Regions from separate parts of the Bacillus pumilus genome, predicted to be linked through region 2. Evidence: a T-box and tRNA genes for the amino acid it is inferred to sense, from the RefSeq annotation. Region 2 holds a T-box; the other holds one or more tRNA genes.
What was found. A T-box is a leader RNA that pairs with one kind of tRNA and senses whether it is charged. The one in region 2 lies ahead of CKW02_RS12840 (valine--tRNA ligase), so its partner is inferred to be a tRNA-Val.
Positions count from the first base shown of each region.

Region 1 (16,116 bases), 1.5 Mb from region 2:
AGCAAGTACTTGCTGCCTTGTTTGGTTTTTTACTCAATCGATTTGAGCTGAAGGCACCTGCTGTGACTAAATCTTTATCATGAAAAGACCTCCATCTCATAGGATGGAGGTCTTTTTGCGAATTAATAGATGAGATATTTCTTCCGTTTCTTTTCGAACGATTTGAGGTCGTGATGATAGCGTTTCATGATGTGTTTGACAGAAGTACCTTGATTGATTTCTTCTTTGATCCAACCATTCCCGATGAGTTTATCAAAGCTGCCTGTTTGAAGGAACTCAAAGTCTTTTGGATATAAATCATGTATGGCTTTGATGATGGATAACCCTGTTTTTACCGCTTCGAATGAAGAGCGGTCTGTGACGTATAGCTGCACACCGTGTGATAGCTTCCCTGCATGTTTAGAAAAAGTGGGGGTGAATGATACGGGTCTAAATTTCACACCCTTTAGTTTTAATTGATTTAGATGATCTGCTAGCTCATTGCTATTGATATACGGAGCGCCAATGAGCTCGAACGGTTTTGTTGTTCCTCTGCCTTCAGAGACATTTGTGCCTTCAATTAATCCTGTGGCGGGATATACAAAGGTACTATCCACTGTTGGCATGTTAGGTGAAGGAAGGACGAACGGCAGCTTCGTGTCATCAAACGTCATGGAACGCTTCCAATTTTTCATTTTGATGACTGTGACATCAGCATTGATATGAAACTCTTTGTTAAAAAATGTTGCTAGTTCACCAGTGGTCATCCCATGTCTTAATGGTATTGGATAGAGCCCTACAAATGAAGCGTGCTCAGGTTCTAGGACAGGGCCTTCTACTTTTAGTCCGCCAATAGGGTTTGGACGGTCTAGGACAACAAAGGGAATGTTGTTTTCTTTAGCGGCCTCCATCGCATAGGCCATCGTGTAAATATAGGTGTAATAACGAGTGCCAACATCTTGGATATCAAACAGCAAGACATCTACATTTTTGAGCATGTCAGGCGTTGGTTTTCTTGTTTTTCCATAGAGGGAGTAAACAGGAAGACCTGTTTTTTCATCGGTATAGGATTCGACGCCTTCTCCTGCTTGTGCATCGCCGCGCACACCATGTTCAGGTCCATATAGAGCAGTAAGCTTAATATTTGGATGCTCAAATAGGAGATCGACACTGCTTTTCATATTTGCATCAATACCAGTTGGGTTCGTAATGAGGCCGACCCTTTTCCCTTTTAACCATGAAAGGTTGCCTGAGAGTAGTGTTTCAATCCCTGTTTTGACTGCTGCTTTTTTCCCTTTTGTATCTGTTCGTTCTTGGTTTGCGGGGGAGGCGGCGGTCAATGTGCTCATAATGAAAATGCTTGCGAGTATGAAGCTTGCTGTTTTTTTCAAGAGAATCCCTCCTATTTGATCTGTTTCCCTTTCAAGTTGAGTCCATAGCCGAATGGATACAGGGTTTGATTTGGATGAGTGACAGATGGGATATCTACAGGCAGTTTGCCTTTAGGTGATGCAGTGCCAAATATGACTTCTAACCCAGCAGGAATATTTGGCTGGTTGAATTGTCCGTTTGAGTAGCCCTTAAAACCGTAAACAGCTAGTAAGGCATCCGCCTCCTCAAAATTTGCAGCATCGTAAGGGTTTCTTAGGCTCATGATGACCATTTTTTTCTTTTGTGCTGCAGCTTCTTTCATGACAGCACGCGGGAAAGCAGTAGCCCATTTTTTCGGGTCCTGTACATTGTCATCAATCACACCATCATTCACAGCTGGGTCATTTTGGACAACGTATGAGCCGGTAATCACATAGTCAGCATCTTGTATGAGTCTGGCTGTTTCTTTGTTGAAAGTCTTATCTGCAAAAGCAAATGATTGGATACGTACAGGTTTGATCTTTTTTTGTTTGATCAGAGAATCAATTGTGACAGACATGGCTTTTGTTTGATCTTCGTAAGGTGCCATGACCAAGATTTTATCATTCTTTTTAGGCTTGAAGGGTAGGGTCTTATCGTTGTTTTTAAGCAGGGTGATCCCTTCACGCGCCATTTTTTGTTCTGCTTTCCGGTGCGATTTTTTCCCAACGACTTGAGTGGCTTTTTTGATTTTTTTCTCAAGGGTGATAGGTTTTTTGGAAGAAATGATGCCTCGTTTGATCTTCAATTCAAGAATTTTTTCAACAGATTCGTTGATTTGAGACATCGGAATTTCTTTCTTTACAATTGCCTGTTTTACAGCATTGAACACATTCTCAAGGTTTTTCTCAGTTTTAAGAGAGGTGACTGGTGCTGGCATGAGGGCGATGTCGACGCCAGCCTTAATGGCCATCACTACGGCTTCTTCCTGTCCGAAGTTATCTGCAATCGCTTTCATATTTAGGGCGTCTGTTACGACAACTCCTTGAAAGCCCATCTCTTCTTTTAATAAGTGTGTGATGACTTTTTTCGATAAGGTAGCTGGAACCATGATGTCCTCGCCATCTTTTTTGCTTTTATATGTTGTATCATCAATGGCAGGAAATTGAACATGAGCGGTCATGACCATATCCGCACCAGCGTTGATCGCTTGTTGAAACGGATACAGCTCCACCTTTTTAAGACGATCTAGGTCATGTTCTACGAGCGGCAAGCCGTAGTGACTATCGACAGCTGTATCACCATGTCCTGGGAAATGCTTGAGTGTCGAAATAGTCTTCTCCTTTTGAAGTCCCTTCATGGTTTGAAGGCCAAGCCTAGTGACAAGAGCAGGATCAGAGCTAAAGGAACGGACACCAATGACGGGGTTGTTTGGGTTATTATTCACATCTAGCACAGGAGAGAAGTTTGTATTGATCCCTAGTACGTTTAATTCTTTGCCGATGATTTTACCTGTGTCGTATGCATTTTTCTTGCTTCTAGAGGCACCAATCGACATATTTCCTGGGAAATGTGTTCCCTTTTGTAATCTTGTGACGATTCCACCTTCTTGATCAATTGAAATGAGTAATGGAATCTTTGGTGATGCTTTTTGAAATTCATGGGTGAGTTTGACGGTTTGTTTCGTATCAACGACATTCTCCGCAAATAAGATGACACCGCCTAGATGATATTTTTCTACAAGATGGGATACTTCTTTATTCATCTTTGTTAAGCCTGTAGGTGCGGATTCATCTTTTGTTTGCCAATTACGAAAGTCTGGCATAAGCATTTGACCTATCTTTTCATCCAAAGACATGTTTTGTACCATTTGTTTGGCGGTTGAAAGAGGGGCAGAGCTAACCTTTTCCGTTGGAATGGAAGAGGTTAGCAGAGCTAAAACCAAAGCAGCGGGGAAAAGTGCTTTTAACATCGAATTCCTCCTTTTACTTAAAAGATTCGTAGATTGCGGTCATGATGCTTCCATAAGTGCCAGTTGGGAAAAGGTCACCTTCAAATTGATTTGGGTTGGTTTCAGGTGAAACGACAGGCGAATGTTTCTTATTTGTCAGCAAGACGATACCTAAATTATGTTTTGGATCAATCAATGTCATCGTTCCGGTCCAGCCAGTATGTCCATAGGCTTCGTTACTTGCATATTTTCCAAACATCCATTCCATGTCAGTATGACCGTTTTTTCGCCAGCCTAGCCCGTATGTTGGGTTTGTATCAGAAGAGGCTGTAAAGAGATCGATAGAAGCTTGATCAAAGATGGTTGTTTTTCCATAGCCTCCTTTGTTCAGCATGAGCTGGAGCAGCACGGCCATGTCTGATATGTTAGAGAAAAGTCCAGCATGACCAGAGATACCTGCCATTGAGTAATATGCTTTTTCATCGTGGACTTCGCCTAGCAGGGTGTATCTGCGAATGTTTTCAAAATCAATGACACCATCTCGCGAATTACCTAAACGTTCGGTTGCTGCAAAATGCTTCGGTTTAAATCCTTTTTGCAGTGGATTGAACATTGTGTGTTTGAGACCTAGCGGCCGATAGATTGTCGACTCTACATATTGATCAAGAGGCATACCTGTTTTTTTCTCAATGATCATGCCTAACAGCATGTAATCAATGTCACTATAAATGTGCTGGGTGCCTGGTTTGTATTGCAGAGGCACCTTCGGCAGCCATTTCATCGTTGTCTTTCTATCTTGAGAATAAAAGGTGCCGGCTGCTTCTTTGCTATAAAATAAGACACTGGAAGGGAGTCCGGCAGAATGGGTCAGAAGATCTTTTACATGGAGCTGGTCTTTGCCGGTTACCTTTGCATTTGGTTCATCTTTAAAATCTGGCAGGATGGCTTGTATTTTTTCGTTCACATCCAGTTTTTTCTCGTAGACAAGCTTTTGCAGGGCATAGTTCGTCGCATACATTTTGGTGTTGGATGCTAAGTCGAACAGTGTATTCTTTTTCATTTTCTTATAGGATTTGAGTTCGGTTGTGCCTTCGTATTTTTGCCTGTAGCCATAGGCTTTTTGATGGACGATTTTTCCGTCTTTGATAATGATGAGTGCGGCTCCTGGAAATCCTGCTTTGATATCGTTTTGAATCATGTGATCAACCTTCCTAAGCTGCCTAGAAGAAAAACTAACTTGTTCCGGTCGTTTTGCCTTTTTTAAGACGGGATATTCTTCAGGTGCTGTTTTAGACAAAGACGATACAGGATGGGAGCTAGTTGCAAATGTTTGTGCTGGTAATCCAAGGAGCATGAGCAGACTTGTTATTAAGAGAAAGTATTTCTTCAAGAGTTAGACCTCCTATTGCTTATTTTCCTCAAATTCAACAGCCATATCATCATGAAAACCAAATAAGTATGTGAAAATAAATCCAGCGACATAAGCAATAAAGAGTCCGATTAAGTAAAGAAGCATTTGATGTGTGTGAACAATAAAGGTTAATGGGAGACCTGATACACCAATCGCCTTCGTTGCAATTTGGAAGTAGGCTTGAAATGCACCGCCGATTCCAGCGCCAAGACAAGCGGTGAGAAATGGTCGTCCCAGCGGGAGTGTCACACCAAAAATGAGTGGTTCACCAATGCCAAGCATCCCTGAAGGAAGTCCACCCGCGATGGCTCTTTTGAGTTTTTTCTTTTTTGTCTTCATATAAATGGCGAATGCCGCACCTACCTGTCCTGCACCGCCCATAGCGAGAATCGGCAAAAGCGGGTCATCTCCTATGGAATTGATGAGTTCCATATGAATCGGTGTCAGTCCTTGGTGAAGTCCTGTTACAACAAGTGGAAGGAAGGTTGCACCAAGAATAAATCCAGCGAAGATTCCGCCCATATTTAATAGATAAGTTAATCCTGAGGTAATGGCATCCGATATAAATCCGCCGACTGGCATGAAGACAACGTACGTAAAAATGCCTGTAATGAGTAGTGTGATGGTTGGTGTGACGATGATATCAAGTGATTGCGGGACGAATCGTCTGATTCTTGTTTCCACAAGCGCCATAAAGATGGCAGCTAGAAGAACACCAATAAGCCCGCCTCTGCCTGGTAGAATATTTGTGCCAAATAACATAATATCTGCGGAGGCTGGATTAATAATGAGGATACCAGCTAATGCGCCTAATGCAGGAGAGCCTCCGAACTCCTTTGCGGCATTTGTTCCAACTAATATACCGAGATAAGCGAACAAGCCTGAACCAATAACGGTTAAAATGATCGCTGCTTGAGACTTTCCATCAAGCCAGCCCGCTTGCACGATTGCTTTTGTAATCCCTGTAATAAGACCTGATGCAACGAGTGCTGGAATGATAGGTATAAAAATGCTGGCAATTCGTCGCAAGAACAGCTTGAACGGTGTGCGGTTTTTTGTGAAATGGCTTGCTTGTTTTTCTGTGCTTCGTTGTTTAAATCATACGAGCCAGAGGCATTTAGCAGTTGTTCAAATGCACTTGATACTTGGTTGACAACACCAGTACCTAAGATAATTTGTAGCGTTTCTGCCTCAACGACTCCAATGACGCCATCGAGTTCTTTGATTTCATTGATCTGAACTTGTTCATTGTCAATCGGTGTAATTCGGAGACGCGTCATACAATGTGTATGGGAAGAGATGTTTTCAGAACCACCACAGAGAGAAAGAATGTCTTTCGCCAACTGCTGATATTTCGTTTGATGACTCATGTTGAATCCCCCTTTGATTTTCGTTTCATGGAGCGGATGGCATGTCTTGTTTTGTCAATATATTGCGCTGTCTCTTCATATTGATGGGAAGCTAAGCTGAGGAACAAGACATCAATTAAGTAGAGCTGTGCCATTCTAGAGGAAGTGGCTGCACTGCGAAAAGGTGCTTCATTGGAACCGGACGTCGATAGGTGAACGTCACATAAGGCAGAAACGCTTGTTTGACCTGGATGTGTCAATGCAATGGTTTTCACTCCATTGTCTTTTGCGAGCTGAAGGGCTTGAATGATGTCTAACGTTTCTCCTGAAAAGGATATACCGAACACGATGTCATTCTTTCCTGCATTTGCGATGACCGTTGATGCGATGTGCATGTCAGTGAAGGCAGTCGCTGCATAATTGATTCTGAGAAATTTCTGCTGGGCATCCGCTGCGACGATGCCAGATGCACCGACGCCGATAAAATGGATTTGGTTTGCATGCAGCAGTAATTGAACAGCCTCTTCTAATGCCTCTGCATTTAAAATAGAAGCGGTGTCCTTAATCGATTGAATCGAGTTTCCTGCTGTTTTTTTGTCTGTGTTTGTTTGGAGCATGACGATGGCAGTTTTGACTTCTAAGTCTGCCGCTTCAAGCGTTTTCACGGCTTGTTCGTAGGGAGCGTTTGTCACATGTTGAATGATGGTGATGGCGCGTTCTTTTAATTTATGATTGCTGACTTTTACATCAACCATCAGGTTTTCATATACTTTTCCTTGTCTGATCATGACAGAGGTGGAAAGCATATTTAAAATCATTTTATGAGCGGATGCGGCTTTCATTCGTGTTGACCCGGTGATGGCTTCAGGTCCTACAATGACTTCAATGGCGCAGTCTGCCAGTTCGCTAATTTTTGCTTGTTCATTACAGCTGAGGGCTACTGTTTTTGCGCCGATGGATTTAGCGTAGTTTAAAGCGCCGATGATGTAGGGTGTCCTACCGCTGGCGGCGATACCGACGACTGTATCTTTTGATGTCAGGTGAATGTGTACTAAATCCTGTTTGCCCGCTTCTTCACTGTCTTCCACATCTTCGGCAGCATGTGAAAAAGCAGCGTCTCCGCCTGCCATGATGCCGACAATCACATCAGGTGAGACGCTATAGGTAGGGGGACATTCGACAGCATCCATCACGCCAAGTCTGCCGCTTGTCCCGGCTCCTAAATAAACGAGTCTGCCCCCATTTGAGATGGATTCATAGGCGAAGTCACTTGCTGTTTTGACATGTGGTAGGACACGGTTGACTGCTTGAGCGACCTTCATATCTTCTTCATTAATCATTTGGAGCATTTCGAGTGGATCTGCTTGTGATATTCCCATTGTGTTAGGATTTCTTGATTCTGTTGTCAAAGAACGCAATTGAGATGGCTGCATGCGACATTCCTCCTTATTTCTTCATTTTCAGTATATTCAGTATGATATGAAATTTCAACATTATATTTAAATATTGAAATTATATTTCAATTAAAAAGTAGTGCTATTTGAAGGTAAATAGTTAGAAAATAAAAAAAATAAAAATCCCCTTTACAAAAGGGGGACAACCTGTATATAATAACTTTTGTCAGCTTCAAGGAAACAGTCAAACTTGACAAATTGGCCCGTTGGTCAAGCGGTTAAGACACCGCCCTTTCACGGCGGTAACACGGGTTCGAATCCCGTACGGGTCACCATAATGTGGAGGATTAGCTCAGCTGGGAGAGCATCTGCCTTACAAGCAGAGGGTCGGCGGTTCGAGCCCGTCATCCTCCACCATATGCCGGTGTAGCTCAACTGGTAGAGCAACTGACTTGTAATCAGTAGGTTGGGGGTTCAAGTCCTCTTGCCGGCACTGTTTTTACTTTATCAATTCCATATGTGGAGGGGTAGCGAAGTGGCTAAACGCGGCGGACTGTAAATCCGCTCCCTCCGGGTTCGGCGGTTCGAATCCGCCCCCCTCCACCATTTTTGGGCTATAGCCAAGCGGTAAGGCAACGGACTTTGACTCCGTCATGCGTTGGTTCGAATCCAGCTAGCCCAGTTAAGACACCTTTTTCAAAAAGGTGTCTTTTTTTTATGTGAGTAGGCAGAATGTATAACTATTCAAAATATTGTTGAGTTGAGTCAGGAGGCATCAAGAAAGTAAAATATAAGCATGAACAGAAAGGGGATGTACATATGGGAGATCAAAAGAAAGTCACGCTTGTCGGCGTTCCAATGGATTTGGGTCAAATGAGAAGGGGCGTCGACATGGGACCGAGTGCGATTCGGTGTGCAGGCGTAAAAGAAAAATTGGAATCGCTTTCATTTGATGTGGAGGATCTCGGAGATATTCCGGTTGAACAAAGAGATGATGAAAAAGGTTTATATACAAGTGAAAAGCTAAAAAATTTAACGGAGAATGCTGGTGCGAATCAGCTGCTGGCTGAGAAGGTTGACAGTATTGTGCAATCAGGTTCATTCCCGCTCATTTTAGGCGGTGATCACAGCATTGCCATTGGCACACTTGCTGGTGTATCCAAGCATTATGAAAACTTAGGTGTCATTTGGTATGATGCTCACGGTGATTTAAATACAGAGGAAACCTCTCCTTCTGGAAATATACATGGTATGCCGCTTGCAGTCAGTCTTGGCCTTGGGCATGCTGATTTGACGAACATTGGTGGTTATTCTCCAAAATTGAAGCCTGAGAATGTTGTTTTAATTGGTGCTCGATCCTTAGATGAAGGAGAGCGGGCATTAATTAGAGAGAAAGGCGTTAAAGTGTATACGATGCATGAAATAGATCGTTTAGGGATGACAAGGGTGATGGAGGAAGCCATTTCTTATTTAAAGGAAAGAACGGATGGTGTCCACCTGTCGCTTGATTTAGATGGATTAGATCCAGCTGAGTGTCCAGGTGTAGGAACTCCTGTGGCAGGCGGCATCAGTTACCGTGAGAGTCATCTAGCCATGGAGCTTTTAGAGGAAGCGGGTATTTTGACTTCAGCTGAATTTGTTGAGGTGAATCCGGTTTTGGATGAAAAAAATAAAACAGCCGAGGCAGCTGTTGCGTTGATTGGATCATTAATGGGCGAAAAGCTATTGTAGAGCGGGACTTGTTCCCGTTCTTTTTTGTTTTGGATAAATTTAAGGATATATTAAGGTTTTTACTGGTGGATATACGTAACACGCTGTCAAAAATTTGTTACACTATTTTTTAGAGGAGAATGAAACCTTTTGGAAAGAGGTTCGTATACATAAAGACCGGTGAAGGCAGAGGTTGAATATACTATGGACACAATGATTAAAAAGAGAATTAAGCAATTGAAAAAAGGCGACCAGAACGCATTTGCAGACATCGTAGACCTGTATAAAGACAAAATTTATCAGCTGTGCTACCGTATGCTTGGGAATGCACACGAAGCAGAGGATATTGCACAGGAGGCGTTTATTCGTGCCTATGTGAATATTGAAAGCTTTGATGTGAATCGTAAGTTTTCTACGTGGCTGTACCGCATTGCAACCAACCTGACCATCGATCGTATTCGCAAAAAAAAGCCGGATTATTATTTAGATGCAGAGGTGGCAGGAACAGAAGGATTGAATATGTATTCTCAAATTGCTGCTGATGGCATTTTGCCAGAGGAAGAGGTGGTGTCTCTTGAATTATCGAGTACCATTCAGCAAAAAATTCTAAGATTACCCGATAAATATCGTTCGGTCATCGTATTAAAGTATATTGATGAACTCTCGTTAAAAGAAATTAGTGAGATTTTAAATATACCTGTTGGTACGGTGAAAACGAGAATACACAGGGGTAGAGAGGCTCTCCGGAAACAGTTGAGAGACCTTTGAGTGAGGTGATTTTGATGAGCTGTCAGGAAAAAATCGTCCTGCTTATGCATCAGTATTTAGACGGGGACATTGAGCCCCAAGACGAAAAAGAATTAAAAAGCCATCTGCAATCGTGTGAGGAGTGCCGTACTCATTTTCAACAAATTGAGAAATCCATCGCGCTTGTGCAGAGTACATCTCATATAGAAGCACCGACTGATTTCACTGCAAAGGTGATGGCAGGTCTTCCAAAGGAAAAAAAGCGTGTGTCGGTTCAAAGATGGATCAAAGCTCATCCGCTGATGGTGGCCGCTGCCCTCTTTCTCATTTTGATGGGAGGCAGTCTGTTTACAAGCTGGAATACGGATCATAATTTCAGTGTGTCGAAGCAGCCGAATCTCGTCGTTGTAAATGATACAGTGACCGTACCTAAAGGGGAAACCGTAAAAGGTGATGTCACTGTCAAAAATGGCAAGCTGATTGTAGAAGGCAAGGTTGATGGAAATGTCACCGTCGTCAATGGGGAACAGCTGACTGCTTCTGCCGGACAAGTCACTGGTCAAATTAATGAAATTAATGAAGTGTTTGATTGGATTTGGTACAAAATGAAATCTACAGTACAAAATGTGATGCGGGTCATTGGACCAGAGGAGCAAAAGTAATTATACGGGTCGAGAGCAGTCTCTTTAGGGACTGCTCTTTTTCTATATTATAGGTCAGAATGTATGCGAGCTAGCAGGCCAGCCATATATGGCAACTGTTTTCCTTGCTGAAACAAAATGTGATATAATAGCCACGCTATGTATTTACACATAGGCTCTTTTTTTATCAAAAATGCATCAAACGAAGAATAACTGAAAATTCTGGAGGACGAGGAAATGGCTTTAGGGGATATTCCTATTTTGCAGTACCTCGGTAATGCTGTTGATATTCTCGTTGTTTGGTATGTGATATATAAATTAATGATGGTCATCCGCGGAACAAAAGCGGTTCAGCTTTTAAAGGGAATTGTGGTCATTGTTCTCGTCAGGATGGGAAGTGCGTATCTCGGTCTTAACACACTTCAATGGCTGATGGATCAAGCGATTACGTGGGGATTCCTTGCGATCATTATTATTTTTCAGCCAGAGCTAAGGAGAGCGCTTGAGCAGCTTGGGCGCGGCCGTTTCTTCTCAAGAAGCGGGACACCTGTAGAGGAACAGCAGCAGAAAACGATCGAGGCAATTACAAAAGCAATTAACTATATGGCAAAACGCAGAATCGGCGCGCTGCTGACAATTGAGCGTGATACTGGGATGAATGATTACATAGAGACTGGAATTCCTTTGAATGCAAAGGTGAGTTCAGAGCTGCTCATTAATATTTTCATTCCAAATACACCACTTCATGACGGTGCTGTCATTATGAAGCGTGATGAGATTGCAGCTGCCGCTTGTTATTTACCGCTGTCAGAAAGTCCTTTTATCTCTAAGGAACTAGGGACGCGTCACCGGGCGGCAGTCGGAATTAGCGAAGTGACAGACAGCTTGACCGTCATCGTTTCTGAGGAGACAGGCGGCATTTCTGTCGCGAGAAATGGTGATCTCCACCGAGAATTGACAGAAGAAGCGCTTGAAGAAATGCTGATTGCTGAATTTAGTAAGAACAGCAAAGATGCTTCCTCGACCAAATGGTATTGGAGGGGCAAGAAAAATGGATAAGATTTTGAATAATCGCTGGGCCGTAAAGCTTTTTGCATTGGTCTTCGCTTTATTGCTGTATGGTGCAGTCAATTCAGCGCAAGCGCCCACGCCGAAAAAAATCGGTGAATCCTTTTTCCCAACATCGACGACAGATGAAGCGACCTTAACCGATATTCCTGTTAAAGCGTATTATGATGACGAGAAGTATGTCGTCACTGGTGTGCCGCAAACAGTCAATGTGACGATTAAAGGGTCAACGAGTGCTGTGAAAACAGCAAGACAAACAAAGAACTTCGAAATATATGCAGATATGCAGAATTTATCCACAGGTACTCATAAAGTGGAGCTGAAGGCAAGAGATGTATCAAAAGGACTCACGCTATCGATCAATCCATCTGTGACGACGGTGACGATACAAGAAAAAACAACAGCAGAATTTCCTGTTGAAACCGAATTTTATAATCAAAATAAAATCAAAGACGGCTATTCACCTGAACAGCCTATTGTGAATCCGAAAAAAGTCACAGTCACAGGTTCAAAAGACGTGATCGACAAAATTTCTGTCATTAAAGCATTTGTGAACCTAGAGGATGTCGATCAGCAAATTGAAAAGGAAGCGAAGCTCACTGTGTATGATAGCAGCGGGAATGAGCTGCCAGTCGAATTGAGTCCGTCTGTTGTGAATATTACAGTTCCCATCTCAAGTCCAAGCAAAAAGGTTCCGTTTAAAATAGAGCGGACTGGCAGTTTGCCGGATGGGATCAGTATCTCAAGTATTGAGACAAGCCCGAGTGAGGTCACAGTGTACGGCTCTCAAAAAGTGCTGGATTCGCTTGATTTTATTGATGGCGTCAAGCTGGACCTAAGCAAAATCAAAGATGATACGGAGATTGATGCCGACATTCCCCTGCCAGATGGTGTGAAAAAGGTATCGCCCGAAACGGTGAAGATCAAAGTGAAGGTTGCTACAGCTCAAGAAAAAAAGATCGATAATGTACCAATCTCTGTCGTAGGTCTAAGCAAAGATCTCACCTCTGATTTTGTGAGCCCATCTTCTGGACGGCTTACGTTAACAGCAAAGGGATCAAAGAGTGCGATTGATAAACTAAAGGCTTCAGATGTTGAAGCCTATATCAATGTCGGGGACTTGAACGAAGGAACACATGAGGTCACAATTCAAGTGAACGGTCCTCAAAATGTGACGTGGACATTATCGAGATCAAAGGTCAAAGTGAAATTGACTTCTACTGAAACAGAAGATCAGCCAGCGTCTACAAATGATCAGAAGAAGCCATCTTCTGATGACGATGATCAGGAAGAGAAGAGCAAAGAAGAATCCACGCAAGATAAAGCGAAGAAAGAATCAAGTCAAAGACAGCGGATCAAAGAAGATAAAAAAGAGGACGAAGCGGCCTCTTGAATGGTAAAAAAGGAGCGATTGAAACATGGGCAAGTACTTTGGAACTGATGGTGTAAGGGGTGTGGCGAATAGCGAATTAACGCCAGAGCTCGCATTTAAAATTGGGAGATTTGGCGGCTATGTGCTCACGAAGGATAAAGAACGTCCAAAGGTACTCGTTGGGCGAGACACACGTGTATCCGGTCATATGTTAGAAGGAGCGCTCGTTGCAGGCTTACTTTCAATTGGGGCTGAAGTAATGCGTCTGGGTGTGATCTCAACACCTGGAGTGTCTTATTTAACGAAAGCAATGGACGCAGAAGCGGGTGTCATGATCTCTGCTTCTCACAATCCAGTTCAAGATAACGGAATTAAATTCTTCGGCGGTGACGGCTTTAAGCTGTCTGATGAACAGGAGAATGAAATTGAGCAGCTGATGGATCAGCCGGTCGATCAATTGCCACGCCCAGTTGGAGCGGATCTTGGAACAGTAAATGACTACTTTGAAGGCGGTCAGAAATACTTGCAATTCTTGAAGCAGACAGCAGACGAGGATTTCACAGGTATTCACGTGGCGCTTGACTGTGCACACGGTGCAACCTCTTCTCTAGCGACACATTTATTTGCGGATTTAGATGCGGATGTGTCCACAATGGGAACATCACCAAACGGATTGAATATCAATGATGGTGTAGGCTCAACTCATCCAGAGGCGCTTTCTGCTTTTATGAAGGAGAAGGGTGCAGATATTGGTCTTGCGTTTGATGGTGACGGTGACCGTCTGATTGCTGTCGATGAAAAAGGTGATATTGTAGACGGCGATCAAATTATGTACATATGTGCACGTTATTTGAAGGGCGAAGGTCGATTAAAGGATGACACGGTCGTCTCTACGGTCATGAGTAACCTAGGTTTCTATAAAGCGCTCGAGAAACAAGGCATTAAGAGCATCCAAACCGCTGTTGGTGACCGCTATGTGGTTGAAGCGATGAAAAAGGATGGGTATAATGTCGGCGGTGAGCAATCAGGCCACTTGATTTTCCTTGATTACAATACGACAGGTGATGGCATGCTTTCTGCAATCATGCTTGTCAACACACTCAAAGCTACAGGAAAAACATTGTCAGAGCTTGCGGCTGAAATGGAGAAATTCCCGCAGCTTCTAGTGAATGTGAAAGTGTCTGATAAATATAAAGTAGAAGAAAATGAAAAGGTAAAAGCAGTGATTCAAGAGGTTGAAAAAGAGATGAACGGTGACGGCCGTATTCTTGTTCGTCCATCTGGAACAGAGCCGCTTGTACGTGTCATGGCAGAGGCGAAAACAAAAGAGCTATGTGATGATTATGTGACTCGAATTACGGCTGTTGTGAAGGAAGAAATGGGTATTGAGTAATAGATATCAAAGCAAATCGCTAGCAGCGGTTTGCTTTTTTTCGAATAAACGTCATAAATGGATGGTTTTGTACGAATCTTATAGGCGAGGGCAATTTACTGTGTCTTCATACATAGGAGAGCACATCAAAGGTAGAACGTGACAAGCCTCATCGCATATAGTGTAAGGAGGTCTCACTTTCTTGAAAGGGATCACCGGCTAAATTGTGATTGACGGAGGTCAGACCTTATAGTACAATCATCCTTGTGTTACTGGATTTTTTATTCTATCAGGAAAGGCAGGGTAGATGTTCAGAAACTCTCTTATAATTATAGCGCCCGAACTAAGCGATCGGACGAAAGATGCTTAGTTGACGAGGATGGAGGTTATCGAATTTTCGGCGGATGCCTCCCGGCTGATCAAAAAAGAGATCACAGCCGTAAGTGTTTCTTTAAAGCAAAGAGGTGACTCTTTGTACAAAGGGAATACACATGATCTCCCAAATTAAACATGTAGAGAGGGACGAAGAAATGTCCCTTCTATTTTAGTAGGCTTTCTTTGTCCCTTTCACATGAACGGGAGGAAGAATATTTATGTGTGGAATCGTAGGTTATATTGGTCAGAATGATGCGAAGGAAATCTTATTAAAGGGTTTAGAAAAGCTTGAGTACCGCGGGTATGACTCAGCAGGTATCGCTGTGGCAAACGAAGAAGGCGTGCACGTGTTCAAAGAAAAAGGACGTATCGCTGAGCTTCGTGAAGTTGTTGATGCAAACGTAGCATCTTCAGCTGGAATCGGACATACACGCTGGGCAACACACGGTGTACCAAGCCATCTAAACGCGCATCCGCATCAAAGTGCTTCTGGCCGTTTTACGCTTGTTCATAACGGTGTCATCGAGAACTATGTACAATTGACACGTGAATATTTACAAGACGTCACACTAAAAAGCGACACAGATACAGAGGTTGTTGTTCAAGTCATCGAACAATTTGTAAGCAGAGGTCTTGATACAGAGGAAGCTTTCCGTCAAACGCTTCTTCAACTAAAAGGCTCTTACGCAATTGCCCTTTTCGATAACGAAAACAAAGAAACAATCTATGTGGCGAAAAACAAAAGCCCATTATTGGTTGGTTTCGGAGAAGATTTCAACGTTGTAGCTTCTGACGCAATGGCGATGCTTCAAGTAACAAACGAATATGCGGAATTAATGGATAAAGAAATGGTCATTGTCACAAAAGACGAGGTGATCATCAAAAACCTTGACGGTGATATCATGACACGTCCTTCTTATATCGCTGAGCTAGACGCAAGCGACATCGAGAAAGGCACATATCCTCACTACATGTTAAAAGAAACGGATGAGCAGCCGCTTGTTATGCGCAAAATCATCCAAGAATATCAAGACGAAAACGGCAAGCTGTCAGTCGCTGGCGATATCGCAAGCGCAGTAGCAGAAGCAGACCGCATTTACATTGTGGCTTGTGGAACGAGCTACCATGCAGGACTTGTCGGTAAACAATACATTGAAGACTGGGCGAAAGTACCTGTAGAAGTCCATGTAGCAAGTGAATTCTCTTACAACATGCCGCTTCTATCGAAAAAACCGTTGTTCATCTTCCTTTCTCAATCTGGGGAGACTGCGGACAGCCGTGCTGTACTTGTTCAAGTCAAAGAGCTTGGTCATAAAGCATTAACGATCACAAACGTACCAGGATCTACGCTTTCTCGTGAAGCGGACTTCACATTGCTTCTTCATGCAGGACCTGAA
Region 1 is NZ_LT906438.1:173,750-189,865, forward strand. It holds gene CKW02_RS01010 (bile acid:sodium symporter family protein) at 1-83, shown strand, start outside; gene CKW02_RS01015 (exo-beta-N-acetylmuramidase NamZ family protein) at 123-1,370, opposite strand; gene CKW02_RS01020 (glycoside hydrolase family 3 protein) at 1,382-3,301, opposite strand; gene pbp4b (penicillin binding protein PBP4B) at 3,315-4,670, opposite strand; partial or broken gene CKW02_RS01030 (PTS transporter subunit EIIC) at 4,683-6,061, opposite strand; gene CKW02_RS20395 (MurR/RpiR family transcriptional regulator) at 6,058-6,588, opposite strand; partial or broken gene murQ (N-acetylmuramic acid 6-phosphate etherase) at 6,565-7,473, opposite strand; tRNA gene CKW02_RS01040 (tRNA-Glu) at 7,695-7,769, shown strand; tRNA gene CKW02_RS01045 (tRNA-Val) at 7,776-7,851, shown strand; tRNA gene CKW02_RS01050 (tRNA-Thr) at 7,855-7,927, shown strand; tRNA gene CKW02_RS01055 (tRNA-Tyr) at 7,956-8,040, shown strand; tRNA gene CKW02_RS01060 (tRNA-Gln) at 8,045-8,116, shown strand; gene rocF (arginase) at 8,254-9,165, shown strand; gene sigW (RNA polymerase sigma factor SigW) at 9,349-9,912, shown strand; gene rsiW (anti-sigma-W factor RsiW) at 9,927-10,553, shown strand; gene cdaA (diadenylate cyclase CdaA) at 10,770-11,591, shown strand; gene CKW02_RS01085 (CdaR family protein) at 11,584-12,993, shown strand; gene glmM (phosphoglucosamine mutase) at 13,019-14,365, shown strand; gene glmS (glutamine--fructose-6-phosphate transaminase (isomerizing)) at 14,938-16,116, shown strand, end outside.
Region 1: it has a tRNA-Val gene. The T-box ahead of CKW02_RS12840 (valine--tRNA ligase) is inferred to sense a tRNA for this amino acid. The anticodon was not compared.

Region 2 (16,116 bases):
TTTCCAACTCCTCTAATCTTCGACATTTCTTCAATTGAGGCTTCTTTTACAGAGCGAAGACCGCCAAATGTTTGCAGAAGTCTTGCAGAAATTTGGAGAACTGATTCTTTTTTCGTGCCTGTTCTTAGAAGAATCGCAACAAGTTCATGATTTGACAAACTGCTGGGCCCGTATTTGATAAATCGTTCTCTCGGTTTTTCATCATGAGGGAGATGCTTTAGCAGCATAGGGAAATCGTTCAGGATGACCACTCCTTTTAGAATTCCTTCCTGTCTTCAAAAAGGGGTGATTCCAAAGGTTTCAAGCACTCTGACTGTTTTCGCAATAGGTAGACCGACAACGGAAAAATAATCACCATCTATTTTTTGAACAAACAGTGCGCCTTTCCCTTGAATGCCATAGCTTCCCGCTTTATCAAGGGGTTCGCCCGTATCGATATAGCGGTCTATTTCATTTTGAGTCAGCGTCCAAAATGTCACTTCTGTCTGTTCATAAAATGTTTCTTTTCTATTCTCTGACTGAACCGTGACACCCGTCAAGACTTGATGTGTCTTTCCTGATAATAATTGAAGCATAAAAGCCGCTTCTTTCTTATCTTTTGGTTTCCCAAGACATTTGCCGTCAATTGCAACAATTGTATCTGCACCAATGACCACAGCTTTGGGATTTAATCTTTGAATATCATTTGCTTTTTGTTCTGCCAACCATTGGACGTTCTCAGCAGGGGAAAGGTTTCGATTAATTTCTTCTTTTAAATGACTTGCTTGAATGTCATAAGAAAACCCTGCTAGATCAAGCAATTCTTTTCTTCTAGGTGATTGCGATGCGAGAATCAATTGGTTCATGTTTGTTCATCCTTTCAGGGTTTAGCCTAAGAAGTAAGATACCCATTCATCCTAGCAAATGTACATCTTACCGACAATTTACGAAAATTCATTTTTCATGTACCTTCATCATTATGTTGGATGCAAAAGAAAAAAACTAGTCATTTTTTGACTAGTTTCGTTTCTTAAAAAATGATTTTACGTATTTAATTGATCAAGCAATGCCTGCTGAGATTTCCATCCATTTTCAGCAGTTGGGTCATTTAAGAGCTGCACAGCTTTTAGCAAACTGCTTTTAGCCGGTGCATCCTCTGTTTTGGCACTTTCAAGCTCAGAAATTAGCTGCGTGACTTCCTTTTGATCCACTTCATCGCCTGCAATCACTTTGGATGATAATACAGATGCCTTTTCTATTAAACTAGTCAGCTCATCCGGCACTTGAAATGAGAGCTCCTTTCCTCCCCACGCCTCAAAGTGCTGATCAATCAATTTCTTCCCTACAGCGCTTGTCATCCCCTGCTCTGTCGCAAGCCCGGCAATGACATAATATCCATCATCCATGGAAACCTTTTTCCCAGCATATCCTGCATCTTTTAAACTGCCAACTAAGTCATCTGCTCCTTTTTCAGAAGAGAATTTCCCAGCCTGTACAACAAAGGTTGATAAACTGCCAGAGGCACTTTTTTCATCTTTGTTCTCTTTTGATTCATCTGTAGTACCTGCATTCGGCGCATCCCCACCAGCTTTCATCGATGATTGATTTCCAGAACCAGATGCCGAGACACTGATATCTCCACCTGAAGGATTTGATGTACCATCTTGACTTAAACTAAGCGCAAACACCCCAAGGCCTGTCCCAAGAACGACCGCAAACACAATCGTTGTCATCACTCTCTTGAAGGGACCACGATTTTTACCGAACTTCTGATCAAAGGAGCTTTTTTTCTTTTGATAAGGTGTGACGACTTTTGGATCAGAATGATAAATATGATCAGCAGCATCATCCCACTGGAAATCTTCTTCTTTCGGTTTAGACGAATCTTCCTGAGAAGCCGCTGTCTCCTGTTCAGAATGTCTCTTTTCCTCCCAATTCGAAAACGTCACTTGATCCTCTTGCTGTTTTGGCGGCTGATGATCATCTTCATGCACCATTTCTTCCTTGCCATTAATATTGACCTTTAGCCCTTGTTTTTTTGCCTGCCTCTTTTTCACTGTCATTCCCCGCTTTCTGACATGTTTGTAAGAAAGACCTTTCTGTCCAATGAATCAGCGCGAATTTAACCCGTCCTTCTTTCTGTTTCACACTTTACCATAGCAGTAAAAAAAAAGAACAAGACTTTTGTCGGCAGGGCAAAAAAGTGTTCGCCAATTTTTTCACCCCTTCGACTATCCAAATAGAAACAAGACAGGAGCACCACAGAGATACAGCAAAAAAGAAATAGCGATCGAAGGAACAAAAGGGAATGGCTCGTTTACTCGAAAGGAAAAGACCTTTGCATAAACCATTCCAGCGATACATGAGAGAAAAAGCATGAGAAGGAACGGCTTGAAGCCAAAGCAAAACGCAAGCACACTGAACAACTTCATATCAGCTCCGCCCAGACTATTCGGCTTAAAATAATCTAAACTAGAAAACAAAAGAATGCAAAAAATCAGAGAAGCCGCCCCTTCCCACCAGATAAGAAGCGGTTCCAACGTGCGGTATATGACGAAAAGAGGGAAAAAGAAGAGAAACAGCTCGTTCGGCACCCTCATATAGAGAAGATCACTCACGACAGCAATCACGAATAAACTACAAAGAATCACAAGGAAAAGACTTTCAAACGAAACACCAGCGATCCTATAAATGAACAAAAAAAGACCGCCTGACAGCATTTCAATCGTTGGATAGAGCCAAGACAGCCGAATGCCGCAATGTTTACAAGACCCCTTCCATACAGCATAAGAAACGAGCGGGATCATCTCATACAGGGATAGCGGCTGTTTACAGGCTGTGCAGTGAGAGCGAGGGAAGAGAATAGACCGCTTCACTGGCAGCCTTTCGCCAGTGAGATGTAAGAACGATCCCATCGTGATGCCTGCAAGAAACAGAAAAATCTCAATCATATGTGGTGCTCCTTCCGGTAATAAGATAGACCGGATTTTACCATGACCCTATCCACCAAAGCATCTAGTGAAAATATGATTTTTCCCCTCTTCTACATATAAAAAGAAAAAGACGCAGGAGGCATCAAAGCCATTTGCGTCTTTTCGTTATCCAATCATACGATTTCGTAAATCTGAAATAAAATAAAGAGAGCCTGTCACAAGGATCACCGCTGAAGGATCATCACTTTTTTTCTGAATGAACTCAAGCACTGTACGAGGGTCATCATCATACGATGTTGCCTCTAACTGACTGCATGCATAAAGCTTTTCCGCTGATTCAGCTCTTGGAAAATCAAATGAAACAAAATGGATAGAGGAACTAATGGCTTCAAGTTTTTGAATCATTTGCTTGTACGGCTTATCTTTTAAAGCACTAAAACAGACATGCACTTGTTTACTAGAAAAATGAGCTTGTACCGTTTCAATTAAACGGTCGATTCCTTCTTCATTATGAGCGCCGTCTAAATAAACTGGTGGATGGTCTTTGACTTTTTCAAATCTTCCAGCCCAAACTGCATGCCGAATACCTTCATATACCTGCTCTTCTGTCACGCTAATATAGCCTTCTTGCTCCATCCATTCAATGAGTAAAACAGCAAGGGAAGCATTTTGCTGTTGATGCGTTCCGATTAACCCTGTTTCAAGCTGCGGATACTGCCTTTTTGATGTGCTTAACGTAAATCGTTCTCCTGTTTCTGTTGGCTGCTGATGACTGAAGGTACAAGTATCCTGTAATGAAATGCATTCCGTCTTCTTCTCTTTTGCGATATTTTGAATGACCGCAAGTGCTTCCGGTTGATGAACTGCGGTGATCATCGGAATACCCTCTTTGATAATGCCCGCTTTTTCAGATGCAATTTGTTCAAGTGTATCACCTAGAATCGCCATATGATCATGACCAATCGATGTAATCGCTGTTAAGATAGGTACGGCAACATTTGTTGAATCAAGTCTTCCGCCAAGCCCTGTCTCTAATAGGACAAAGTCTACTTGCTGCACATCGGCAAAATAAGCAAATGCACATGCGGTAATGATTTCAAACTCTGTTGCTGCGCCAAGCTCTGTTTGATCTAACTCATCAACAAAAGGCTTGATTTTATTCACCAAACTCAGCCATTCTTCATCCTGTATAGGTGCTCCGTTCACGCTGATTCGTTCATTGAACGTTAAAATAAACGGGGAGGTGAAGGTGCCGACTGAATAGCCTGCTGCCTGTAAAACGGAACGAGTAAACGCAATCGTTGAACCTTTTCCATTTGTACCTGCAACATGTACCACTTTTATGCGTTGTTCCGGATGGCTTAGTTTGTTCATCAGCCACTTCATTCTTTCAAGACCCGGTTTTACACCAAAGGCCAGTCTACTGTGAATCCACTCAATGGCTTCATGATAGGTTGTAAACAATGTCATCTCTCATTTCATCCGAAATTTTCAAAAAAGACGACTCCATTTTGTTAGGAGCCGTCTTTTCAACCTTATGCTTTCAGCTCTTCAATACGCTTTTGAACAGCTTCGCGTTTTGCGACATAGTCACGTTCTTTCGCACGCTCTTCTTCTACGACACTTTCAGGCGCTTTTTTCATAAAGCCTTCGTTGCCAAGCTTTTTCTGGACGCGCTCTACTTCTTTTGTCAACTTATCAAGCTCTTTTTGCAGACGAGCGATTTCCTCATCTAAGTTGATTAAGCCTTCAAGCGGCAGAATGAGCTCTGCTCCAGAAATAACAGCCGTCATCGCTTTATCACTAGCTGGGACATCTGTGCCAATTTCAAGTACACTTGGGTTCGTAAAACGCTCGATATATAAACGGTTTTTCTCTAAGCGTTCCTGCACATCAGATGTAGAAGCTTTAATGTAAAGCTCCACCTGTTTGCTCATTGGCGTATTCACTTCACTGCGGATGTTACGAACAGAACGGATGAGTTCCACAAGCAGCTTCATATCAGCAGACGCTTGTTCGTTTGAAAGCTCCGGCTTCACCTCAGGCCAAGCCGCTACAGTAATCGATTCACCTTCGTGCGGAAGATGCTGCCAGATTTCTTCTGTTAAGAATGGCATGAACGGATGAAGAAGTCTCATCGTCTGATCTAATACGTACGCAAGGATCGAACGAGTCGTTTTCTTCGCTGCTTCATCTTCTCCATAAAGCGGAAGCTTCGCCATCTCAATATACCAATCACAGAAATCATCCCAAATGAAGTTGTATAAATGTCTGCCCACTTCACCAAATTCATACTTGTCAGCTAGCTGTGTGACACTTTCAATCGTTTCATTTAAGCGAGTTAAAATCCATTGGTCAGCAACTGATTTTTCTCCTGTTAAATCAAGCTCATCATACGTTAAGCCATCCATGTTCATTAAAGCAAAACGTGATGCGTTCCAAATTTTGTTCGCAAAGTTCCAAGTGGATTCAACCTTTTCAAAGCTAAAGCGAAGATCCTGACCTGGTGAGCTTCCAGTTGCTAAGAAATATCTTAATGAATCTGCACCGTACTTGTCGATGACCTCCATTGGATCAATTCCGTTACCTAGCGACTTACTCATTTTACGTCCTTGCTCGTCACGGATCAGCCCATGAATCAGAACGTCTTTAAACGGTTTTTCTCCTGTGAATTCAAGACCTTGGAAGATCATGCGAGAGACCCAGAAGAAAATGATGTCATAGCCTGTAACAAGCAGGTTTGTTGGATAGTAGCGCTTGAAGTCTTCACTATCTGCATCCGGCCAGCCCATTGTCGAGAAAGGCCAAAGCGCTGAACTAAACCATGTATCAAGCACATCGTTATCCTGTTCCCAGTTTTCTATATCTTCTGGTGCTTCCAGTCCAACGTATACTTCTTTCGTTTCTTTATGATACCAAGCTGGAATGCGGTGTCCCCACCATAGCTGACGAGAAATACACCAGTCACGGATATTTTCCATCCAGTGTAAATACGTCTTTTCAAAGCGGTCTGGAACAAATTGAACTTGGTCGTCCCCATTTTGAAGGTTAATGGCTTCGTCTGCCAACGGCTGCATTTTTACAAACCATTGAGTAGATAAATAAGGTTCAACGACAGCTCCGCTTCGCTCACTATGACCAACTGAATGCATATGGTCCTCAATTTTGAACAAAATACCCTCTTCTTGCAAGTCTTTTACAAGCTGTTTACGGCATTCAAAGCGGTCCATTCCTTTGTATTGCAGTGCATTTGCATTCATTGTGCCATCTTCATTCATGACAAGAATACGCTCTAGGTCATGGCGGTTTCCAAGCTCAAAGTCATTCGGGTCATGAGCAGGTGTAATTTTCACAGCTCCTGAGCCAAACTCTATATCGACATAGTCATCAGCAACGATTGGAATCTCGCGTCCTGTAATTGGCAAGACCACTGTTTTTCCAATTAAATGCTGATAACGTTCGTCATCAGGATGCACGGCAACGGCTGTATCTCCGAGCATTGTTTCAGGTCTTGTCGTCGCAATTTCAATTGAACCCGTGCCATCTGAAAGTGGGTATCTTAAGTGATAAAACGCGCCTTGAACATCTTTATAAATGACTTCAATATCAGAAAGTGCCGTTTTCGTCGCTGGATCCCAGTTAATGATGTACTCTCCGCGATAGATCAGCCCTTTTTCATACAATTGAACAAACACTTGGCGTACCGCTTTATTCAGACCTTCATCTAATGTAAAACGTTCACGTGAGTAATCAAGACCAAGCCCCATTTTCGCCCACTGACTGCGAATAAAGTCCGCATATTCTTCTTTCCATTTCCACGTTCCTTCCACAAATTTCTCCCGGCCAAGGTCATAACGGCTTACGCCTTCTTCGCGAAGCTTTGCCTCAACCTTTGCTTGGGTCGCAATACCGGCATGATCCATTCCTGGAAGCCATAGAACGTCATAGCCCTGCATCCGCTTCATACGTGTCACGATGTCTTGAAGTGTAGAATCCCACGCATGCCCAAGGTGCAGTTTTCCTGTCACGTTTGGTGGAGGAATGACGACTGTATATGGATCTTTCGTTTTGTCATTTTGTGCTTCAAAGAATTTTCCTTCAAGCCAGTACGTATAGCGGTCTTTTTCAATCGCATTTGGGTCGTACTTTGTTGGCATTTCTTGATTATTTGTTTCCATTTATGTAACCTCCACATTTTTTCGGCTGATGAAACATAAAAAAGCCTTTTCATCCTTATAAAAGGACGAAAAAGCTTTTTCGCGGTACCACCTTTTTTCATGGAACACATAGACGTGTCCCATACACTCTAAAGGATAACGGGGTTCTCCCGAATTTCTCTACTTGTTCATTCAAGAAATTAAGCTCACAGGCGACCTTCCAAACAAGTGCATCCTAGGAAACCTTTCAGCTCATGGTCTCCCTCTCTTTAGGGTCTTGCTTGTACTCTTCCTGATCCACGCTTACGATATATCACGTTCATCAGCACATACTCATCTTTTATTTATATTACTAAATGCCTTTTGTTTTCGTCAATCATCTTTTCCGCTTTTCTTCTTCTTTATACAAATTGGGCAAGCACCCTTTTCCTCTTTGCCCATATGATAATAACAAAATGAAGAAGGAGGGCGTTTGCTTTGAAAAAGATCAATCCTTACACACTTCCCCCCTGGCTGAGACAAATTCGGGCAGTGGCCTCCCAAGTCGTTCTCCCGATTGCGATATTTCAAGGGTTTCGTACGATCATTTTCCCCACAACATTTGACGTCCTCATCCTAGGTATTCTCATTTTTCTCGCCTGCGCCTTTCACCTTGATTGGTTTTAAACACTCGCGCTTATGTACACACAAAATAACCTCGTCATTCCGCTGATGACGAGGCACTTTGTTCTTCTTCAAGCCGTCTAGCCTGCTCAATCTCGTGAATCTTCATGACGGTCGGCTCTGAATTTTTCATCTGCCAATACGCTCTTAACAGCTGTTGACAGCTTTCCATCTCATCCTGCCCGCCTGCTTCATAGGTTTTAACTGTATCAAACAGACCTTGCGGATAAGCAAGGTAACTAAGAAACAAATGAAGCTCTTCCTCCCGAAGAGGATTTCCTTTTTGGTACGTATAAAACAAGGAAGTGCATTCAGGACAAGACGTGGGATAGGTTTTGAATGTCCGATAGTAAAAGGTCAGAAGGTCATAAATGGGGGCGGCTTTTTTAGACCGCTCAAAATTGGTGAAATGTCCTGTACCCACATCATTATACAAAAAGTGATGAATCGACAGCTGCCCATGATTTAACACAACACGTGTTGTTTCTTTATCTTTCATTTCTTCATGCCAGTCTTCTAGTCGTTCGAGGGCAAATTCGCTGGCAGACATCGCCTCTGAAAAATACATCGCAGCAGCCAGTTCAAATGGCGACATATACCAAGTTTGCTCTGCCCGCTCTATGAATCGTTCATACATGTCTTTCTCTGTTTCCCATTTGGTCTTGATTTGTGTGTAGTGCGCTTCGATCTCTTGCTCTGTGATATCCATCATCACTTCAGTCCGCTTATGAAGTCTTGCAATCTCTTGAAATAAATATTCATGTTTATCGTCCTGCTCTTCTCTCTTTTCATTCGTCAGCCAAGGCATGAGATAATATGCGTACTGGCTTTCACGATGACTTGAGAAAAAAGAACCGCTCTTCGTCCGATAAATCGGCACAAAAGAGCGATAGCCCTTTGATTCTAGTTCAAGCATTTGCTCTGTAAACTGCATATGTCGACTGGCTTTTACTCGCTTTAAGGCAAATACGCCCTGCTTTGTATATACTTTGACGACAGCAGGACTGACAGGTTCAACGTATTCCGCCTCAAGCCCGTATTCGTATAGGACAGATTGGATCTCATCCACGTTCACTCACCACATTTTCTCGATCGGTCATCTCTTGTTAGGCATTGCTTTTTTGATATTCAGGAATATAAAGAATCTGCCCTTCTTCAAGCTCCGCATCCACTGATAATGAGTTTGTGCGAAGAAGCTGCTGCACATTCAACTGATATCGCTCACAAATACGATCGACCGTATCTTCTTGCTGAACTATACATATTTTCATGCGAGAAAAATCTTCCTCCTCCTGCTTAGCAAACAGCTTTGTTAAATAAAGAGAGTTTTCACTGCCAGACGTTTCTCTCACATCTTCTTCAAACTCCTCTTCTTCTTGAGCTGACTCATATACTTTTGGCGCTTCTCGTTCATATAACCGTCCGAGCTGGTACGTGTCATCCTGCGCCTCTTGCTCCTCTTCCACGTGATAAGCCGGTGATTCAAATACTGGATACGGCTGAACCGTTTCTTCCAGCTCTTCAGCTGCTTCGGGATCTTTTCTCACTTCCACCTCAAAGAATGTATCCTCCCTTTTCTCTTCTTCTAAGAGCTTAGGCGGTTCAAAAAATGGCGGTTCTTGCACCTGAGCTTCTGGTAAGGAGCGATAACCAAGCGCCACTTCTTCTTGGCTCTCCGATTCTTCCAGTTCTTCGGTTTCTTCTTCCCTACTCACCAGCTCTATCTCAATTTCTTCTTCCTGCTTTTCTTCTTCGGCGCGCGTGTCATGCTGTAATACAGCCTGATCCTCATCAATCTCACGTTCATAGTCTTGTAGCTCTTCTTGCTCTTCATCTTCTGGCTGCAGCTGATAATCGTAGGTCACGTCGCCATATTCTTCTTCAGAACGATGAACAAATTCATATGGCTCCTCTACAGGCACTTGGGGCATTTCCTCGTCTAATAGACCCTCAATCGCCAGATCAGCTTGAATGGTCAGCAAACGATTTTCTGTCAGCTGGTAATCAAACGCATCAATAAACACAAACACATCATTTAAATGACTGATTTTGTTTTTAGGAATCGTGATATCGACTGGGAATTGATGCAGAAGCTCCGCCGTCCCGTCTTCTCTGACCTTCACCTCATCAGCTTCTCTGTATGATGCATAGGAACTCAATTCACCCAATAGCTCCTCTTGATTTATGTTGTATTCTCCTGTTAGCTCGAGTGAACCTCTAATCGAAACATAATCATTCACTTCTTGAACGAGAATGTCAGGATCGAGAGAAATAGACAGCAGCTCACTGACTTCCTGTCCGCTTTTGAAATAGATGGATTCTTCTACTGAAAACTGTAATCGATTGTTTTGAGACAAGTCGGTGTCCTCCTTTCATCTAATCCTTCAAAATAAAATTAGATGTCAATACAGATGTATGTGAGAGGCAGTGAAAATATGATTGGTTTTCAGCAACACAAAAAAACCGATATGTCTCCATATCGGCGCAGCGTGTAGACAAACCCTCGCATTCGTTGTCAGTCCTGCGCGCAGGTGCTCACGAATATCAATTCGCTCCGCTCCTGTGCTCGACCTTCCTAGACTTCAAAGGTTTTCAATTCACGCTGAAAGGAAGAACACAAGGCTGAAAGCAAGCCTTGTGTCATGATCAAAAGCCGATATGTTTCCATATCGGCTTTCGTTTATCGACGTAGTTTTTGAAATACTTTTTCCACTGTCTCAATCGTATATTCGATGTCTTCATCTGTGTGAGCTGTTGACAGGAATAGTCCTTCGAATTGAGAAGGGGGAAGGAAGATGCCGTGGTCGGCCATTTCCTTGTAAAATTCAGCAAATAAAGCGAGATCAGCTGTTTTGGCTTTGTCATAATTGACCACTTCTTCATTTGTAAAGAAGAATCCAATCATCGAACCCGCACGGTTAAACGTTAATGGAATTCCATGTGCTTTCGCCGCATTTGAAATGCCTTCTTCCAGCCGGTCTCCTTTTCGTCTAAACTCTTCATAAGACTCAGGTGTCAGCTGTTTTAAGGTTTCTAAGCCTGCTGTCATCGCAAGTGGGTTACCAGATAACGTTCCTGCTTGATAAATTGGACCGCTTGGCGCAATTTGTCTCATAATATCCGCTCTTCCGCCATAAGCGCCGACCGGAAGACCGCCTCCGATCACTTTACCAAGACACGTCAGATCAGGTGTGATGCCAAAGTAGCCTTGCGCGCAGTGATAATCCACACGGAAGCCGGTCATGACCTCATCAAAAATGAGTAAAGCTCCGTATTGCTCTGTGATGTCTCTCAGCCCTTGTAAGAAACCGTCTTGCGGAGGGACAACCCCCATATTTCCTGCAACCGGCTCGACAATGACACCTGCAATATCGTCTCCAAATTCCTGAAAAGCAACTTGAATGCTTTCTAAATCATTGTACGGCACTGTGATCGTGTTGCTTGCAGTTCCTTCAGGTACCCCTGGGCTATCTGGAAGCCCTAGCGTTGCGACACCTGAACCTGCTTTAATGAGCAAAGAATCACCGTGGCCATGATAGCAGCCTTCAAATTTCACAATTTTATTTCTGCCTGTAAAGCCTCGAGCCAGACGAAGTGCACTCATGGTTGCCTCTGTACCAGAGCTGACCATACGAATGACTTCGATAGAAGGAACCCGCTCTGATACAAGCTTAGCTAATTCATTTTCAACTAATGTCGAAGCACCAAAGCTTGTCCCCTTTTCTGCCACTCGCTGAATGCTTTCAACCACACGGTCATTCGTATGCCCTAAAATAAGCGGTCCCCATGATAAGACATAATCGATGTATTCATTTCCATCAATATCATAGATTTTGGCGCCTTTGCCTCGTTCCATAAAAATCGGATCTGTGTTCACTGATTTAAATGCACGTACAGGGCTGTTGACACCACCAGGCATTAAATGCTGCGCTTCTTCAAATGCTTGCTTTGATTTTTCATAGCTACGTCCCATTTCAACGTCCTCCTGTCTATCCGTTCTTTATTCTGAGAGCCATTTTGCTGCATCTTTTGCATGATACGTAATGATGAGTTCTGCTCCTGCACGTTTCATGCTTGTCAGCATTTCAAGAACAAGCTCTTTTTCAGAAATCCACCCATTTTGAGCAGCGGCTTTGACCATTGCATATTCTCCGCTCACATTGTAAGCAACAATAGGGAGTGTAAATTCATTTTTCACATCACGCATAATGTCTAAATAAGAAAGAGATGGTTTCACAATGAGGAAGTCAGCTCCCTCTTCTACGTCAGATTGCGCTTCTCTTAGTGCCTCTAAACGGTTTGCAGGGTCCATTTGGTATGTTTTACGATCTCCAAACTGCGGTGTGCTATGCGCCGCGTCACGAAACGGACCGTAAAACGCACTTGCATATTTCACAGCATATGACATGACAGGTACATGAATAAAGCCAGCTTCATCAAGCGCCTCACGAATGGCAATAACAAATCCATCCATCATATTGGAAGGAGCAATGATATCTGCACCTGCGCGCGCTTGGCTAACAGCAGTTTTCGCTAATAGCTGAAGAGATTCATCATTTAAAACTTCTCCATCTTCAACGATTCCGCAGTGTCCGTGATCTGTATATTGGCATAAGCAAGTGTCTGCAATGACCACGAGCTCTGGGAAATGCTTTTTGATCTCAAGCGTCGCTCTTTGCACAATGCCATGGTCGTGATACGCTTCACTGCCCACATGGTCTTTATGATCTGGAACACCAAATACAATAATTGATTTGATGCCTAGGTCGACAAGCTCTTGGACTTCTTCTTTTACAAGGTCCACTGAAATGTGATAAACACCCGGCATTGAAGAGACTTCTTTTCGGACATTTTCTCCCTCTACAAAAAAGATCGGATAAATGAAATCAGATGGTCTTAAAAAGGTTTCTCTGACTAATTCTCTCATTCCTGCACTTGTCCGCAGTCTGCGGTGTCTGTTAAATTTCATCATTGGTTCAACTTCCTTTCAGATAAACGGCACATCAATTCAAGCATTCCGTCTATCGTATAAGTATCTGGGGTTTCAGAAGAAATCCCGTATTGAAGCAGCGCCTCTTTTGTCAGAGGACCGATCGTCACAAAACAGGTGTCAGAAGCAGCTAGCTTCGCTGCATCTGCCTCCATGGCATGCATAAATGAATGGACAGTGGATGAGCTCGTAAATGTAATAAAATCAAATGATTGCTTCGTCATTGCCGTTTTGAGAGCGGCAATTCCTTCCTCATCCTTGACCGTTTCATATAAAATCCATTCCTTTACTTCTATGCCAAGTGGAACAAGCGTTTTCTTCACGACATCTCGAGACAGGTGTCCTTTTGCTACAAACACACGCTCTCCCGGACGCACATGGTCAAGCAGCGCATCTGCGAGCTCTTCCGCTATGAATCGTTCTGGTACGACATCCACCTTCAAGCCGTGCTGCTCAAGATAGGCAGAGGTTTTCTCACCTACCGCAGCCACTTTCAAATGGGATAAACTCTTATGTAAATGATGGTCTTCTATGTAGCTCAGAAAAAAAGACGCCCCATTTACACTCGTGAAAACAAGCCATTGGCTATTTTCTAAGTCCTTTAAAAAGGCCTGCGCTTTTTCATTTGTGAGCGTAGGCTCAAACCGAATAAGAGAGGTTAAAACAGCATGGCCGTTCAGCTCTTCAATCTTCTGCTGAAACACACCCGCTTGACGTTCATTTCGAGTGACAAGCACCGTCTGTCCGTGAAGCGATTGGCCTATGGTCATTGGGAGGACAGATCCTTTTTCACCTTGTCGATTAAATCCTTTGCTCCCTTATCAGCCATCTGCTTCGCACATGCTGTTCCAATTGCCTCAGGGTCAGAGCCTGATACAGTTTCTCGAATAATCGTGTGTCCGTCAGCAGATGCCACAAGACCCGTCAGTTCAATTTCATCGCGCTCATTTATCGTTGCATAGCCAGCGATCGGCACCTGACAGCTGCCATCCATTTGTTTGAGGAAGGCTCGTTCAGCGAGAACCGTTTTCTTTGTGTATTCATTCGTAAATTGAGCGAGAAGCTGCAATAGCTCTTCATCATCTCCGCGGCACTCAATTGACAAAGCGCCTTGACCAACTGCGGGCAGGCAAGTCTCAGGAGATAAAAATTCAGACACGACCTCTTTGCTCCATCCCATTCTGGACAGACCGGCAGCCGCTAGAATAATGGCATCATATTCTTCATTTTTCAGCTTTTCCAATCGTGTATCAATGTTTCCTCTAATCCATTTAATGTTCAGATCTGGTCTTTCCTGAAGAAGCTGGGCACTGCGCCGTAAGCTGCTCGTTCCCACAATAGCACCCTTCGGCAGCTCATGAAGACGCAGATGATCCTTCGAAATCAGAGCGTCCCTTACATCTTCACGCTCAGGAATACAGCCAATGACTAATCCTTCAGGAAGAGCAGCCGGCATATCCTTCATACTGTGAACTGCCATATCGATGTCGTGATTCAGCATCGCCTGTTCAATTTCTTTGACAAACAGTCCTTTTCCGCCAACCTTTGATAAGGTCACATCTAAAATTTGATCACCCTTTGTCACAATCTCTTTTATTTCAAAAGAATAAGAAGGGTTTAGTTCAGACAGCTTTTGAATGACCCATTTTGTTTGTGTAATTGCAAGCTTACTTCTTCTAGAACCTACTTTAATTGTACGCAATTCGTCTTCCTCCCGACAATGCCCTTAAGACTCATCATTATTTATTGAAACCAATGAAAGGTTGATAAGCTACCAAGCAGAAAATAATTGATCATCAGCACAAAGAATGAACCGACATTCCACAGTGCCACGACTTTGCCCTGCATATTTTTCACCAATCTGATATATAAGTAAACACCATATAAAAACAGCATAATAAACGAACCAAGCACCTTTGTATCTGTCCAGTACAACGTATCATACGAAATATATGCCCAAATGATGCCAAGAATCAAACTAAGTAAGAGCATCGGCACGCCAATAATGTTTAATACGTATGCCATATGATCAAGCTTCGATAAATCTTCAATTCTCAGAAGCCATTTTCCCCATTTTTTCTTTTTCAGCAAACGATATTGAAAGAGATAGAGTAGAGAGAAAGCAAATGAAAGTGAAAAGGCACCGTATGATAAAATCGCCATCGTAATATGAATCACAAGCAATTCACTCGTCAGCTTCCCAGTTAGTTCTGCTGAGTGGAGATCAGATGGTGTAAAGGTGTGAATCGCCATCAAGGAAAAACCGATGACATTTGTAAAAAAGACGATAAATTCAACACGCAATATTTTTGTGAGAACAAGTGAAAGTGTCACAAGCACCCACGTATAAAAATATAACCCCTCTGCTACATTCAACACAGGGAATCGGTCTGTTTCCATCATAATATAGAACATGTAGACTGTTTGCAGCAGCCAGACAATAGAAAGCAACCAGAAAGCCATTTTTCCAGCCTTCCGGTTGTGTTGAAGAAAATCTATGAAATAGAACAAGACACTTAGTGCATAGATCAAGGTCGTCGCTTCGCCTAGTCTCGCTACAATGGATTCCATCATCGCTTAATCACTCACTGGCAACTGTAGCAAAGCCTTGTGCCATATTTGGTTTAAACAGCTGAAATGACCCTTGCTCCACCTGCATCGGCTCCACCTTTTGCTCTTCATCTTCAACCTGTAAATCAAAGATTTCTTTGAACAGTAAAAGTTTTTCTTCTGCATTCGGCTCCGCGGCAATTTCTTTTGCCTTTAAGATAGGATCTTTCAGCATTTGATTGATAATGCTTTTCGTATGTTTATTTAATAGCTTCATTTCACGGTGTGTGAGATTCGGAAGCTTTCGCTCAATACTCTGCATCGTATCCGCTTGAATCGTCAGCGCCTTTTCTCTAAGTGCAGAAATGACAGGAACCACACCAAGCGTATTCAGCCATTGCTTAAATTCCACAATTTCTGCTTCAATGAGGAGCTCAACCTGCTCAGCCACCGCACGGCGTTCTTTTAAGTTAGCTGCCACGATGCCCTCAAGATCATCAATGTCATACAAAAAAGCACCTTCTACTTCAGAAATGGCTGGATCTAAATCACGAGGGACAGCAATATCCACCATAAATAGAGGTCTGCCCTTCCGCTTTTTATTCGCACTTTCGACCATTTCTTTTGTAATGACAAATTGTTTCGCACCAGTGGAACTAATTAAAATGTCCGCTTCGGATAATGTTTTTTCCAATTGGTTTAAGCTTTTAGGCTCTCCTGAAAAACGGCCCGCCAATTCTTTTGCTTTCTCATACGTTCGATTGATAACCGTTACTTGACCAATCCCTTGACCTTGAAGGTTTTGAGCCGCTAGTTCGCCCATTTTACCCGCACCAAGAATCAG
Region 2 is NZ_LT906438.1:2,484,910-2,501,025, forward strand. It holds gene radC (RadC family protein) at 1-227, opposite strand, end outside; gene CKW02_RS12820 (Maf family protein) at 276-845, opposite strand; gene CKW02_RS12825 (SPOR domain-containing protein) at 1,023-2,042, opposite strand; gene CKW02_RS12830 (prepilin peptidase) at 2,211-2,930, opposite strand; gene CKW02_RS12835 (bifunctional folylpolyglutamate synthase/dihydrofolate synthase) at 3,078-4,382, opposite strand; gene CKW02_RS12840 (valine--tRNA ligase) at 4,448-7,090, opposite strand; T-box leader at 7,149-7,378, opposite strand; gene CKW02_RS12845 (hypothetical protein) at 7,547-7,735, shown strand; gene ysxE (spore coat protein YsxE) at 7,770-8,801, opposite strand; gene CKW02_RS12855 (LysM peptidoglycan-binding domain-containing protein) at 8,839-10,089, opposite strand; gene hemL (glutamate-1-semialdehyde 2,1-aminomutase) at 10,413-11,705, opposite strand; gene hemB (porphobilinogen synthase) at 11,733-12,704, opposite strand; gene CKW02_RS12870 (uroporphyrinogen-III synthase) at 12,701-13,492, opposite strand; gene hemC (hydroxymethylbilane synthase) at 13,489-14,424, opposite strand; gene CKW02_RS12880 (cytochrome c biogenesis protein) at 14,466-15,296, opposite strand; gene hemA (glutamyl-tRNA reductase) at 15,304-16,116, opposite strand, start outside.